DNA from 3 places in the Vibrio diazotrophicus genome. Region 1 is predicted to be linked to each of the others. Evidence: predicted binding sites of a transcription regulator. Region 1 holds the regulator's gene; each other region holds the start of a gene.

Region 1 (5,073 bases):
TGATAGACGCCATCCCTCCCGGCTTAACCTGATCTAACAAGTTTTCCAATGCAGGTTTAGGGTCTGCCAGCCATTCCATCACGGCATGAAACATCAGCACATCGACCGGTTCACTCAAATGCTCCTGAATTTTTTGTACAGGAGAATGAACCAGACGATATTGATCAAGCAAACCATGATTGGCAATATCCTGTTTGGCTAGATTGAGCATTTCAGAAGAAAGATCACACAAGGTGACACGATGCCCAAGTTTGGCGATCTTCTGTGACATCTGTGCGAGTCCACCTCCTGCATCAAGGACATGCAATGGAGCTTCTGACTGGTCAAAATTTGTTAACATCTGTATGAGATCTTCCCAAACAATGACTTGGCGGATTTCTCCTTTGTCAGAGCCATAGATGTTTTTTGCAAATTTGTGGGCAATATCGTCGAAATTGCGATCTTCTGTCACGGCGGCTTGAGTTATGATAACGAATTCGTGCTGCTATTTTGTCATAGGAATAGCAGGAATAAAGAGGGTTTATTCCTTTTTATTATCAAGTGCTGTTTTTTCGGACTATTTTGTTTATGTTTGAGCTGAAAAAGATTGTTTCATCCTTTTTAATGCCCTTGCCAGCACTGCTGATTGTGGGATTCATCGGCTTAATGCTGATTATGTTTACTGCCAAGCGTAAGACTGGCAGCCTAATCGTTTTATTTTCACTCACCAGTCTTTTCCTTATTTCGTTCCAACCAATATCAACTCGCTTATTGATGCCACTGGAGCGTCAATACTCTGCTTTCCTTCCTGTGGAAGGGGCAATTGACTATGTAATGGTATTAGGTAACGGCCATGTTGTTGACGACGATATACCGCCTACATCGGAACTTTCTCGTACTGCACTAATGCGTTTAGCCGAAGGTATACGCATCGTTCGCATGTACCCGGGGTCTAAACTGATTCTTTCTGGCTATTCCGGCGGCAGTGAGTTCAGTCATGCTCGTATGCTGGCGCGTGTTGCTTTGGCTCTTGGCGTCGCAAAATCCGATATCGTGTTGTTGGAAACAGCTAAAGATACATGGGAAGAAGCAAGACAAGCCGCAGCTTTCGTGCAAAACAGAAAGCTCGTATTGGTTACTTCGGCTAGCCACATGGAAAGAGCAATTAAAGAGTTTGAATCGGCTGGGCTAAACCCCATTCCGGCGCCAACCAACTTTCTGGCGCAAGTAAACATCGCGCAACCTTGGGAAAAGTACACGCCTAAAGCACGTTATTTGGAACAAACAGAACGATTCTGGCACGAGAGTTTAGGTCAACTTTGGCAGGGTCTGCGTGACTATGTCGCTGGTTATGAAGAAACCGTAACACAAAACCAGTAGTAATATTCACACTCTGTTAAGACCCGCCTAGTGCGGGTTTTTTCTTATCTTTACAGCACAATTTCCAAACAAATTAATCAGTAAATTTCATATAAAGCGCAATTATTGCTTAGACTTAGAAAAAGGCTGAACCGGAACTAAGCGATGAAAGAAATTAAAGCATTCAATGACAAACGTGCTGAAATTTATTGGTGGCTTTCAGGTCTGTATACTCATGAGCTCACTACACAAGAGTTAGCACGTTATGATTCCCCAGAGATTCATAGCTTCTTAGCAGGTCTTGGTGAGAATGCGCATTTAGCAGAACCTAGCCAAACGTTCATTTCTGTCCTCGACCGGCTCCTCAAGCAACAGGATGCTCAAATTCAAATAGCCAACAGCTTTGATCATCTATTTTCAAAATGTGATGAAAATTCTGCACTACCCTATGCTTCACTCTATTTTGATAAATCTAAGCTTGTTGATATATCCCCAGCACAAGCGATTGCGGATCTGATGGAACAAAATGGCGTTCATGTACAGAAACAGGCAGATGAGTCTTATGATCATCTTTCTATCGAGTTGGATTTTCTTGGCCACCTAATTATCCGTTCGAATGAACTGGAAAAAGAGCCGCATATGGAGAAAGCACTTCAGTTTCAAGCAGACTATATCCGTAATCATTTACTGAGCTGGGTGCCAGAATTTTCTCTTCATTGCTCAAGTGTGGACAAATTAGGGTTTTATTCTTCAATCTCCGTATTATTAGTTGCTTTTCTACAACTTGATTTACATTACCTTACTGGCGACTGATTCTCGCCGACAGCTCATTTTAGGCAATGAATTGTGACTACCGTTGAGTTTGCGCTTATGATTTGTCGTTGCGAGCTAACCGTTTGCGGTTTAAACTCAACAGCAAAAATATGATTAATCATTATTTAAAACGCAAACCGCTGTTTCAAAGCGGTTTTTGTGTTTTAGTGACTTTAGGCTAGAAGCTTTTCAACTTCGCCGCTGCTGAATCCGGCCAGTAATCGGGTTTGTTTGACCTAATAAAATTTAGCTAAAATCAGCAGTCAAAACAGGACAAATCTATGGCTACGATTAAAGACGTTGCTCGCTTAGCAGGCGTATCAACCACAACCGTATCACACGTTATTAATAAAACTCGCTTTGTAGCAGAAGCAACTCAAGAGAAAGTTCTTGAAGCAGTAAAAGAGCTAAACTACGCACCAAGTGCGGTAGCACGTAGCTTGAAATGCAATACAACACGTACTATCGGTATGTTGGTTACTCAATCCACCAACCTATTCTTCTCTGAAGTTATCGACGGCGTAGAAAGCTACTGTTACCGACAAGGTTATACGCTAATTCTGTGTAACACGGGTGGTATTTACGAGAAGCAAAGAGACTACATTCGAATGCTGGCTGAAAAACGTGTCGATGGTATTCTGGTGATGTGTTCTGACTTCACTCCTGAACTATCAGAAATGCTTAATGCACATGCTGACATTCCAAAAGTTATTATGGACTGGGGTCCAGAAGCGTCTAAAGCCGACAAGATTATCGACAACTCTGAACTAGGTGGCTACTTAGCAACTAAGTACCTTATCGACAGAGGACACAAAGACATCGCTTGCCTCAGCGGCCATTTAAACAAACTGGCTTGCCAGGAACGAATCGCTGGTTTCCGTCGCGCGATGGGCGAAGCCAATCTAGAAGTAAATGATAACTGGATTCTAGAAGGCAACTTTGAGTGCGACACTGCCGTTTTAGCAGCCGATAAGATCATCGCAATGGATAAAATGCCAACCGCAGTGTTCTGTTTTAACGACACCATGGCGCTGGGTCTAATGTCGCGTCTGCAACAGAAAGGTGTTCGTGTACCTGACGATATTTCTGTCATTGGTTACGACAACATTGAATTGGCTGAGTACTTCTCACCACCACTGACAACTATCCACCAACCGAAACGTCGTGTGGGTAAAAACGCTTTCGAAATCCTGCTAGAACGCATTAAAGACAAAGAACACGAACGCCGTATCTTTGAAATGCATCCAGAAATCGTAGAACGCGATACAGTAAAAGATCTCACAAAAGAATAAGTTACACTTAATAGAGCCCTAGAACTTCCTAGGGCTTGCGAGAAGTCTCTCGCAAAATTTTTCGATTGTAATAAAAACAGTAAACATAAAGTTCACTTTCTGAACTAAAATCACATTTAGCGCACATAAATGTGATGCTAATTCAAGTTTTTGATTATTATTTTCAGTCTAGTGTCACGCACAGGGCAAACCATTTGAAAGGATGGGACGCAAAGCCTCCGGCCTAAACCAAACGATGTTCATTCATCACTGGTAGGTAGCGGGGTTGCCGATGGCAAAAATCTATACATGAGTTGACTATTGATTGACATACTTCATGTATTTTTTTGCTATTCTCTCGGACCTGAATTTGGTGGCGTATTAGTTAATACACCGAGACTAACAGCATGGATAAACCAGTACTAAAAGACTCAATGCGGCTTTTTGAGCAGCTAGGATGTGTGAAATCACGTTCTATGTTCGGAGGGTTCGGCATTTTCATCGACGACGCGATGTTCGCTCTAGTGGTTAACGACCGACTGCACATTCGCGCAGATGATCACTCCTCAAAAAATTTCCAGCAACAAGGATATGAACCTTACGTTTATAAGAAACGTGGTTTCCCTGTTGTTACAAAATATTTCGCTTTACCTGAAAATGCTTGGGAAACCCCAGAGCAGATTATTGAAGAGGCGAAACAGGCTTTAGAAGCAGCAAAGCAAGAACGTGAAACTCAAGCGAAAGCGAAACCCGATCGCCTTAAAGATCTGCCTAACATGCGTCTGGCTACAGAGCGTATGCTGAAAAAAGCAGGCATCGATTCTGTTGATATGCTTCAACAAAAAGGTGCACTCGCCGCGTTCAGAGCGGTACAAGAGACTCACAACACAACTGTTGGTTTAGAGTTACTTTGGGCATTAGAAGGTGCAATTGAAGGTAAACACTGGTCGGTGATTCCTCAATCTCGTCGTGACGAGTTAATGCAGAAGCTTTAAGTTAAAAACTTACCTTAAGTTTAAAAGCACTCTTTACGAGTGCTTTTTGTTTTTCAGCAGCTTTCTGTATTTAAGAAAAGTGAACCCAGATTGAAATTAAAAATCGACTTTCCCTTTCTTATTAACCATAGATGAAGGACATTTAATAATAATGAGCCGACTATTTTGGAGTAATTAATGAGTCGTAAACTGATACTGGGTTTAGTTTTAGTCGCTGTGGTTGTTTTTCTCGGTATTGAATTTAGCCAATATCTAACTCTTGAGAATGCAAAAGCTCAACAAGCAAACCTTTCTCACTACATTGAGCAAAACCTTCTCTACTCAGCGCTGATATATTTTGTTGCTTATGTGGTTATTACCGCCTTTTCCATTCCCGGCGCAGCGGTTGTCACTCTACTCGGAGCCGCTTTGTTTGGCTTTTGGTTTAGCCTTGCGTTAGTCTCTTTTGCAAGCACCATAGGGGCAACGCTCGCTTTTCTCAGCAGTCGTTACTTACTTAGAAATTGGGTTCAACAACGCTTCAGTGACAAACTCAACGCGATCAACACAGGTGTAAAAAAAGACGGTTCTTTCTATCTCTTTACACTAAGACTAATTCCCGTGTTCCCGTTCTTCCTTATCAATCTACTGATGGGGCTTACACCTATTTCAACCGC
Region 2 (5,073 bases), on a different replicon from region 1:
CCCTTTAGGTTGGCCTCCCCTTCCCAATGGGCACAGATTTTCTCAAAGAGTTTTCTTTTTTGATGATAGTTGGTGTTTTCAACTGCCTTGAGAATTTCACTTTCATAACCTATTTTCTCAGACGAGCGGATCAGGGCTTGAACATCTTTGGGAAAGCAAGAACCACCATAACCGCAACCGGGATAAATGAAGTGATAACCAATTCTTTCATCGCTGCCTATTCCTTTGCGTATCTGTTCAATGTCCGCACCAAGCTTATCAGCAATGTTGGCAATTTCATTCATGAAACTGATTTTGGTCGCTAACATACAGTTAGCTGCATACTTGGTGAGCTCCGCCGATTTCACGGTCATAAACAGAATTTTCTCGTGGTTACGATTGAAAGGTGCATACAGCTCTCGCATCAGATCTTTCACTTCTGCGAAATGTCTGTCCGTTTCATCGAGCCCAATCACAATCCTATCTGGACGCATACAGTCAGTTACGGCGCTTCCCTCTTTGAGGAATTCAGGATTGGATACGACTGAGAAATGTATTGGCGGTAAACTTAAATTCCCTCGAGTCACCCTCAATACTTCGCTCACTTGTTGTGCTGTACCAACGGGGACAGTGGATTTGTTGATGACGATTTTCCTATGGCAAGAAAATGTCGCGATTGTTTTCGCCACGTCCAATACATAGCTTAGATCTGCTGAACCATCTTCGTCTTGCGGCGTTCCAACAGCGATAAATATTACATCCGCAAACTCAACGCCTTCTTTTGCAGAAGAGGTAAAACATAGATGTCCACCAGCAATGTTGTTGTTAACGAGTTGCTCTAGGCCTGGTTCATAGATGGTGATTTCACCTCTTTGCAGTTTGTCTATTTTTTCAGCGTCAACATCCACACAACACACATTATGTCCAGCACCACTCAGTACTGCGGCCTGAACCAACCCCACGTATCCAGTGCCAAATATGGTTACTTTCATTCAACTGCCCGCTATTGCTATTCATTTACAACAGTATTTAATGTGCATATGTCAGACCCGTTACGTTTTCAGGGCAGAACAATGACAAAAGTTACGCAATTTCCTAGTGTTGTATAAAATCCCCGTGGACAAACGCTAGGCAAAGCGTACAGTTAATTAAAACAGAAGGAGTTTGAATGAAGAATTTTAGCTTCAATATGGAAGATGCCAGTCAAGTGTGTGTGGGAGCTTTCGCATTGGCCGTTCCCATTTCCTTCTCAGAAGAAGCCTGGCAACTGGGTACGACATTGCCAACGACCAATTTGCTGTTTCTAATGAGCCTTTCTTTGTGTTTTCTGGGCGTATTCGCATATCAAAGCGTGTTTCAACGAGATATTAAACATCGAATCTCTGTATTTATTTTTCGCATTGCTATCGCTTATTTGCTTGCTGCTTTAGTGGTCGGTTTGGTGTTATTTGCCTTGAACAAATTGCCCATCATCGATAACCCCATATTAGCGTTCAAGCGCATCATCGTTATCACTATGCCCGCCTCCATGGGCGCGATTGTGGTAGATAGTTTTGACAAAGAGTAGAAGATTAAACTGTAATAAAACAATGATATAAATCCGTATCACCTGTACGAGACATCAACATGAAACAGAATTTATCACTTCGAGCGCTAGAACGTGGCGATCTTAGATTTATCCATAATTTAAATAACAACAGAAACATCATGTCTTATTGGTTCGAAGAGCCATATGAGTCTTTTGATGAGCTAGAAGAACTTTACAACAAGCACATTCACGATAACGCGGAAAGACGCTTTGTCGTTGAAGATGAGAATAAATCCCTGATTGGTTTGGTTGAAATTATTGAAATTGACTACATTCACCGTAGTGCTGAATTTCAGATCATTATTACACCTGAACACCAAGGAAAAGGGTACGCAAATACGCTAATTAACAAAGCGTTAGATTACTCATTCACTATCCTTAATCTTCACAAAATTTACTTGCATGTGGCGATTGAGAATGAAAAAGCGCTTCACCTCTATCAACAGTGCGGCTTTATTGAAGAAGGACACTTGGTCGAAGAATTTTTTATCAACGGACAATACCGAGATGTAAAACGCATGTATATACTGCAACCTCAGTACCTAAAACAAACTCGAAGTTAATTGGCGCTTGTATAAAACAATCACCACCGCTAAGGCGGTGATTTAGGGATGACAATAAAAAACAGGCAAATGCCTGTTTTTTATTTAGGAGAGAATATCAAACCGACTTTCGCTGACACCATTAGTTCGAAACCAGCCTGCAATACTGTAACGTTTCGCATGAGCAGGAAGTACTTCATGTGGGAATTGCTCTGAAAGAAACACAACTAACCGACCAGCGATTGGAGCAATGGTTTGAATTGGTTGATCGTTCAGGTCATAAACTTTCAGTTCACCACCGTTGGTATCACGCCAATCTTCGTTCATATAGAAAACAGTTGTCAGCTTACGACTTTCATTTCCCCGGAAAGCATCCAAATGCTTCTTGTAAAAATCGCCAACTTCATACTGTGCAAAATGAGCCTCATATTCAAACAGCCCTAGGAATAGAGACCGATTAACCTCTCGACGAATAAACTCCATTCGCTCTAGGTAATCCTGTACGGGTTGTCCCATGTCGGAATCTAGCCACTGAATTTTGTCGCGACGAATGTCACTGGCTCTTTGAGTATCTTCATTTCTACCAATACGCGCACGCTGCCAATCATCTGAAGCACAGTTCTTGAGCAACTTAACTTGTTCAAGGGGTAGAAAATCATCCCAGACGTACCAACCTTTTTCGGCAATGGAGTCTAACAACTGTTCTAGCGCCATAAGTTTTTCACTACGAGGAAAAAGAAAGCGTTATAACCAGCCTTTGCCACAACAGCAAATCAACATCTTAATCTTAAGGAACAAAATTAATTATTAAACTTATTACTTATAAATCAAGTTATTAAGTGATAAATCCAAATAGTTAAGCATTAATACGTTGAAGGTGGTATAACAAAAACAGATCACAAGATTATTCATTGGGAGCTTCCTATGATCGTAACTACTACGCCTAATGTAGAAGGCAAGCGTATCGTTCGTTATTGCGGCGTTATTGCTGGTGAAGCCATTCTTGGTGCTAACATATTTAAAGACCTGTTCGCTGGCATTCGAGATATCGTTGGTGGGCGCTCTGCGACCTACGAACACGAATTGCAAAAAGCACGAACTATAGCGTTAGCCGAACTTGAAGCTCGCGCAAAAGAGCTTGGTGCAAACGCTGTTGTCGGAATTGACTTAGATTATGAAACCTTTGGTAAAACTAACGGAATGTTAATGGTTTCCGTGAGCGGAACGGCAGTGTTTGTAGAATAAGATATCTGTAGTGTAAAAATCCATTTTCATAGATGGTGGTTTAAGAAATGGAAGGCAGCTTAGCTGCCTTCTAAAATATAAACTTTTTTATTAGATTATTTTTAATTCATTAAACGTTTTTATTATTGACTAACTTCTTCAATTCCAATGTTGTTTTTTGCCCAAATTAACGCTTGAAGACGATTCTTGGCATTAATTTTCTTAAATACGTTGTGAAGGTGTGTTTTTACTGTATTTTCACTAACAAATAACTGTTCCGCTATCTCAATATTTGATGCTCCACTACCAAGTAACTTAATTATTTGCTGTTCACGCTTGGTTAATTTTGAAAACATTTGTGAAGTAACAACTGAGTTTCCAGAACGATAGTGCAGAATATATTCTTGTGCTAAACGACGAGTTAACCACATTTCGCCTTTTATAATTTTCCCCATTCCCTTAACTAATACATCAATGTCGTCATCAGCGTAGAACACCCCCGCCAAACACTGCCACTTAAATAAATCTTTGGCTTCAATCTCACTAGGACAATTTAGTACAACTTCTCGAGCTTCCGTACAACATAAGTGCTTGAAAGAAGCATAGTCAGAAAGAGCGTGATCATCGAGTCGAGCATAATCGATAAGGACTAACTGAGTATCTTGACATGAAGGATTGTTTTCCTGCATCCACATATCGCAAAAAGGAGAAATTTCTATCTTTATTGGAAGCTTGGATTCCAGCGCATCTTTAAGTAAACGTGATTGCATGCAGACATCAGAAAGTAATCGTACGTTTAGTTTTTTGCTTTCTGTCATTATAAAAACTCCTAACCATAGCCCTGACTTATGTAAAACTAACGTTGATAGAGAATAAGTCAATGGGACAAAATCCGCCTAAATTAATAATCATAAGAATCTGACAATTAATTTAATAAATTCATAAGGTTAATTATCTGTCTTATTTTTAAGAATGCATTTGAGTAGTTTAAAGAGCGATGTACGCTTAAATATAAAAAGGTATTCCAAATTGGAAAATTCAAAATATCATTTAATAGAAAGTTACTTCTTTAGTCTTTCCGATTAGGAAAGAGCAACTTTCCCAACATCCCTAATCTAATACTCCCACGTTTAAGCTAATATATAAAACATGATGTTCTAATAAATCCAATCCAACCTATAAGCGAGTTGTTATATCTTTATACAAAAACAATGCTTACTAGTTATCTGAAAACCAATTTATCGAGTACATTAACTATGAACAAAGCGCTACCTCTTTCTCTTCTCAGTTTAGTTGTCACCATGACCTCATTCAGCTCTATCGCAGAAGAGCAAGCTAGTGAAGTCCAAGATATGTCAGACCCACTCGCGGTGTTTACCCAAGGTGGTGTTGGTATTACTGATAAAGGTTTAAACCTTAAAGTGGGTCAAACCTACGATTCTGGTAAAGAAAACGTTGCCGCAATGAATGTGTTTGAGCTTAAAGGCATCGGGGACGAGATGTTAGGTTTCGAGATAACAACAAACCTATGTATGGTGCTGTTGACGACAGCATTGACTCTTTCCGCCTACGCAACTTCCAAGCAAACATCAAAAATGGTCAAGGTCGTCAGTTAGACATGACATATGACGTTGATAGTGAAACGTTAAATGCCTCATACAGTATTCTTCAAGCACTTCCTCAAATTGGTGGTTTTTTGAACCTATACCCTCTTGCAGGTGCGGGTGTGACGGTTCAAAA
Region 3 (5,073 bases), 570 kb from region 1:
TTTTAGAGCAAGAGTAATGGATTCAATCAGGTGGACTTCGAGAGAGGTTCACCTGTTTTTTTAGGGATAATTTGTATGATGGAAGTCCTTTTACTGAAGTATTGTCAGTTCATAAAGTACATTGTCGGCTTAATTGGACGCTCGGTCTCTTATTTACTTCCTGTGTTGGCGGCGATTGTTTTTTACGAAGTTTTTGCCCGCTACATCTTAGGTAAACCGACAATCTGGAGCTATGACACGTCATTGTTCTTATTTGGCTATATTTCTGCGTTAGGTGGAGCATACGCCCAACAGAAAGAAGCGCATATCAACGTGGATATTCTTTACGCTAAAGTCTCTGAAAAAACGCGTCGTATTTTTGACCTGTTTACCGGAATGATTGCGATAGGTTTTCTGACTGTCATGGCAAAAGTATGTCTTGAGATGTTTTTTGAGAGTTTGCAATTCGGCTATAAAACACAGAGTGAATGGGCGCCAGCAATGCATCATTTCTGGTTGATGATTAGCGTTTCAGCTGTGATTTTTATTCTCCAGTATTCAACAGAGTTAATTTCTAACTTGTTCTTTTTGATCAAAGGCCGCGAACTGAATGGTGAAGTTCACCAACATATAGCGTTGGAAGAGCAGCCTTTTAAGGTTGATAGCGACCAATTGAATTCCGTTTTTGACAAGGAGAGCACAAATGGGAATTGAGATGTTAACCCTAGTCCTTTTGGGCTGTATTTTAGCTTCATTTGCTCTCGGAGCTCAGGTCGGTCTAGCTCTAGGCGGGATCGCTATGGGGGTCGGCTACTTAGTTTGGGGGGAGGCACTGTTTAATATTATCCCGACTACTGTTGAGAGTACCTTTTTTAACTTCATACTTCTTGCTATCCCTCTCTATATCTATATGGGACAAATTCTTACCCGTTCGGGAATTGGCGACGCAATGTTTAATGCCAGTCAACTGATGATCGGCCGTGTGAGAGGTTCTCTTGCCATTAGTGTTATCGGTGTATGTTCAATGATTGGCGCTATGGTCGGTATTATTGGTGCGGGTATTATGACTTCGAGCAGTATTGCTTTAAAACCTATGCTTGACCGTGGTTATGATAAGAAACTGGCTCTCGGAGTCATTATGGCTGGTGGCTCTTTGGGGATATTGATTCCCCCAAGTATTCCAATGATCATGTTTGCCTCAGCGACTCAAAACTCAGTGGGTAAAATGTTTCTTGGTGCTATGGTGCCTGCATTAATTACGATTGTTTTATTGATCTCTTATGTCGTTATCAGCTGTAAAATTAAGCCGGAACGTGCCCCATTTGATTCTGACAATGACATTGAAATTCCAAAAGGCTACCAATTATTTAAAACTATTCGTGATGGAGCCTCTTCGTTTGCTCTGATTGTTGTGGTGCTGGGGAGTATTATTGCTGGCATTGCGACACCTACAGAGTCCGGTGCGTTAGGCGTGGCTGGTGCTATTCTGCTCTCTATTCTGTTTAAGCGTTTTAAACCTGAAATTCTAATGAAGTCTGGTATGCAAACGGCGATGTTAGTCAGCGTTGCTATGTGGATAATATTAGGCGCTTCTGTATTCAGTAACTTCCATTTGCTGATGGGAATACAGGGAATGGTGTCAGGGTTTACTCGTGATCTTGATTTACCACCCATCGTTATCATCATGATGTTTCAAGTTATCATGCTGCTTTTGGGGTTCATTATCGATGAGTTTATCATCGTACTGATGTGTGCACCTATATTCACACCAGTAGCGGTTGCTCTTGGCTATGATCCTATTTGGTTTGGCGTATTGATGATTTTAAATATTGTTATTGCTGTGCAGACACCACCTTATGGATTTGCGCTGTTCTATTTGAAAGGGATAGCACCAAAAGGCGTAACAATGATGGACCTGTATAAGTCAGTTACACCGTTTATATTGGTTCAGTTGTTGGTGCTTATCATCTGTATGGTATTTCCAGACATTGTCACCTGGTTACCCAATAAAGTGATGGCTTGATAACGCCACATTAATCAAGTTTTCATGCTCTACCTAAGATGAATATTCATAGGTAGAGCATTTGCAAAAACGCTACATTATATTAACGAAAACGGGGTTCATGAGTAAAATAGCCCGCCTACCTATGATTTTCCTTGCATAATCTTTCATCAGTTGTTTTGAAATCAAAATAAATTCGGTCTGGAATTTGTGATCTGATGTCTTTATAATTTGCGCCCAATCGTTTACGCAACCGTTTACTTTTTACCTTTATTAGGACTCGATCATGCTGGAAAGGCTATTTAAACTCAGTGAAAACCGCACAAACGTGCGTACTGAGATCATTGCAGGGGTAACTACGTTCCTGACAATGGCTTACATTATTTTTGTGAACCCTGCCATTTTATCTTCGACAGGTATGGATAAGGGCGCTGTATTTGTGGCGACCTGTTTAGCTGCGGCTATTGGCTGTTTCATTATGGGCTTAGTTGCTAACTACCCAATCGCGCAAGCTCCTGGTATGGGTTTGAACGCTTTCTTTACCTATTCCGTTGTTCTCGGTATGGGTTACACATGGCAAGTTGCTCTAGCAGCAGTATTCTGCTCTGGTGTGCTTTTCATTCTATTGAGCCTATTTAAGATTCGTGAGTGGATCATCAACTCAATCCCAATGGCACTGAGAACAGGCATCTCTGCTGGTATCGGTTTGTTTCTTGCTTTTATTGCACTGCAAAATGCAAAAATCGTAGTAGACAACCCAGCGACCCTTGTCTCTGTTGGCGATTTCACTAGTCTTTCTCCAGTATTAGCAGCAGTAAGCTTCTTCCTGACAATTGGTCTGGTTAACCGTGGCGTAAAAGGCGCGGTAATGATTGCAATTCTACTTACTACAGGTTTAGGTTTGATTTTTGGTGATGTTCAATGGCATGGCGTTATGTCTGCTCCACCAAGTATTGCACCTACTTTCCTACAATTAGATTTCTCTGGTGTATTTGAAATCGGCATGATTTCAGTGATTTTTGCCTTCCTATTCGTTGATCTGTTTGATACAGCAGGTACATTGGTGGGCGTTGCGACTAAAGCAAATCTTATCGGTAAAGATGGCAAGATCCCTCGCTTGAACAAAGCATTGCTAGCAGACTCAACAGCAACATCTATTGGTGCTCTACTGGGTACTTCAAACACGACTTCTTATGTAGAGAGTACAGCGGGTGTAGCAGAGGGTGGACGTACAGGTTTAACTGCAGTTGTGGTTGGCATTTTGTTCCTTCTTGCATTATTCTTCTCGCCATTAGCAGGGATGATTCCAGCTTATGCAACCGCAGGCGCATTATTCTACGTTGCTATCTTGATGATGTCTGGACTTATAAGTGTTGATTGGCGTGACTTAACAGAAGCTGCACCTGTTGTTGTGACCTGTTTATTAATGCCTCTGACGTACTCAATTGCTGAAGGCATTGTACTTGGTTTCATCTCTTACACAGCGATCAAGGTTTTGAGCGGTAAAGGCCGTGATATTTCAGTTAGCGTTTGGTTTATGACAGCTATTTTCCTAGCTAAATTGATTTTCGCTTAAGTATTTAATAGGCGCAGTGAACTGCACTGCGCTTCACATGTTTTAATTTAGGTTTATTACAATGAGCAAAAAATTCGTTATCACTTGGGACAATATGCAGAACTATTGTCGTGAACTCGCTGAGCGTCAAATGCCTGCAGAACAATGGAAAGGTATCCTAGGTGTTAGCCGCGGTGGTTTAGTACCAGCAGCTATTCTCGCTCGTGAACTGGGTATTCGCTATGTAGATACAGTATGTATCTCTAGCTATGACCACGATCATCAGCGTGATATGAGTGTACTAAAAGCACCAGAGCATGACGGAGAAGGCTTCCTGATCATTGATGATTTGGTTGATAGCGGCGATACAGCACGTAAGATTCGTGAAATGTATCCAAAAGCTAAGTTCGTAACTGTATGTGCTAAACCGGCTGGCAAAGACTTAGTTGATGAATATATCGTAGATATCGAACAAGATACTTGGATTGAACAACCTTGGGATATGCAACTGTCTTTTGTTGAGCCAGTAAATCGTAAGCGTAAATAAACCAACATTGCTGTTGTTTAAACATGGCTTTTGCTTAAAAAATAGCATTTACTCAAAGATGACCCTTTCATGGGTCATTTTTTTTATTACTATATGAACCTAATCAATGGTTCGTTAAGCGAGACTGGGTTATGTCTGAAGATGGTACAAATATTAACTTGTCAGAGACGTTGTTTGTAAAGCATAAACAAGCAAAAGAAACATCGGCACTGACTCAATACATGCCTAGTAATATAGAGTTTCTGCAGAAGAAGAAGCAGAGCGAAGGGTTCTCTTGGTATCGTAATGTTCGCCGCCTTCAATGGGTGTGGCAAGGTGTGAATCCTATCGAACAAGAGGAAGTGCTATCTCGTATTGCATCCTCTACACACTCCCGTACCGATGACGATTGGCTTGACACAGTGATGGGATATCACAACGGTAACTGGACATTTGAGTGGACGCGTCTTGGTATGAAGCATCAGAAAACCGCTTCTGTATTAGAAGGTGATGCAGCAGCGGAAGAGCTCTTTAAAGCGTCTCTCTGCTTTAGTATTGCCGGTTATCCACATCTGAAAAACGACAACCTAGCTCTTCAAGCACAAGTACTAGCAAACAAGGCCTACTCTGAAGCGGCCAAGTTAACCAATTACATCGTTAAGCAACTCGATTTCACCTATCAAAATAGAAAGTTCTCAGGTTACTTACATCTGACTAATACCGATAAACCCCATCCGGTAGTGATCGTGAGTGCTGGATTGGATAGCTTACAAACTGACATGTGGCGCTTATTTCGTGATTATTTGGCAAAACACGATATCGCGATGCTAACAATCGACATGCCTTCTATTGGTCAAAGTTCTCAGTGGCCACTCACTGAGGATACATCTTGCCTTCACCAAGCTGTGATTAATCAGTTGACCGATATTCCTTGGGTCGACCATTTTTGTATTGGGTTAATCGGTTTCCGCTTTGGCGGCAATGCTATGGTTCGTTTGTCATTTCTAGAGC

Evidence for each region. Region 1 encodes PurR, which represses purine synthesis genes. Its sites were predicted from a motif close to TNANGNAAACGTTTNCNTNA; they were not measured.
Region 2: AAGA51_RS20100 (2OG-Fe(II) oxygenase) is a predicted target of PurR. The motif match lies at 2,837-2,856, and genes of this name have one in related genera.
Region 3: AAGA51_RS11980 (NCS2 family permease) is a predicted target of PurR. The motif match lies at 2,227-2,246, and genes of this name have one in related genera.

The regions. Positions count from the first base shown of each region.
Region 1 covers NZ_CP151842.1:2,027,561-2,032,633, forward strand. Annotated here, with positions in the region: gene cmoM (tRNA uridine 5-oxyacetic acid(34) methyltransferase CmoM) at 1-451, opposite strand, end outside; gene elyC (envelope biogenesis factor ElyC) at 541-1,359, shown strand; gene torD (molecular chaperone TorD) at 1,504-2,151, shown strand; gene purR (HTH-type transcriptional repressor PurR) at 2,433-3,443, shown strand; cyclic di-GMP riboswitch class I at 3,618-3,716, shown strand; gene AAGA51_RS09260 (TfoX/Sxy family DNA transformation protein) at 3,830-4,417, shown strand; gene AAGA51_RS09265 (TVP38/TMEM64 family protein) at 4,595-5,073, shown strand, end outside.
Region 2 covers NZ_CP151843.1:1,067,746-1,072,818, forward strand. Annotated here, with positions in the region: gene AAGA51_RS20085 (UDP-glucose dehydrogenase family protein) at 1-971, opposite strand, end outside; gene AAGA51_RS20090 (DUF2391 family protein) at 1,148-1,546, shown strand; gene speG (spermidine N1-acetyltransferase) at 1,606-2,130, shown strand; gene AAGA51_RS20100 (2OG-Fe(II) oxygenase) at 2,215-2,823, opposite strand; gene AAGA51_RS20105 (heavy metal-binding domain-containing protein) at 3,034-3,354, shown strand; gene AAGA51_RS20110 (LuxR C-terminal-related transcriptional regulator) at 3,477-4,151, opposite strand; partial or broken gene AAGA51_RS20115 (hypothetical protein) at 4,590-5,073, shown strand, end outside.
Region 3 covers NZ_CP151842.1:2,593,379-2,598,451, reverse strand. Annotated here, with positions in the region: gene AAGA51_RS11995 (TRAP transporter substrate-binding protein) at 1-17, shown strand, start outside; gene AAGA51_RS11990 (TRAP transporter small permease subunit) at 76-693, shown strand; gene AAGA51_RS11985 (TRAP transporter large permease) at 683-2,002, shown strand; gene AAGA51_RS11980 (NCS2 family permease) at 2,268-3,557, shown strand; gene gpt (xanthine phosphoribosyltransferase) at 3,619-4,083, shown strand; gene frsA (esterase FrsA) at 4,215-5,073, shown strand, end outside.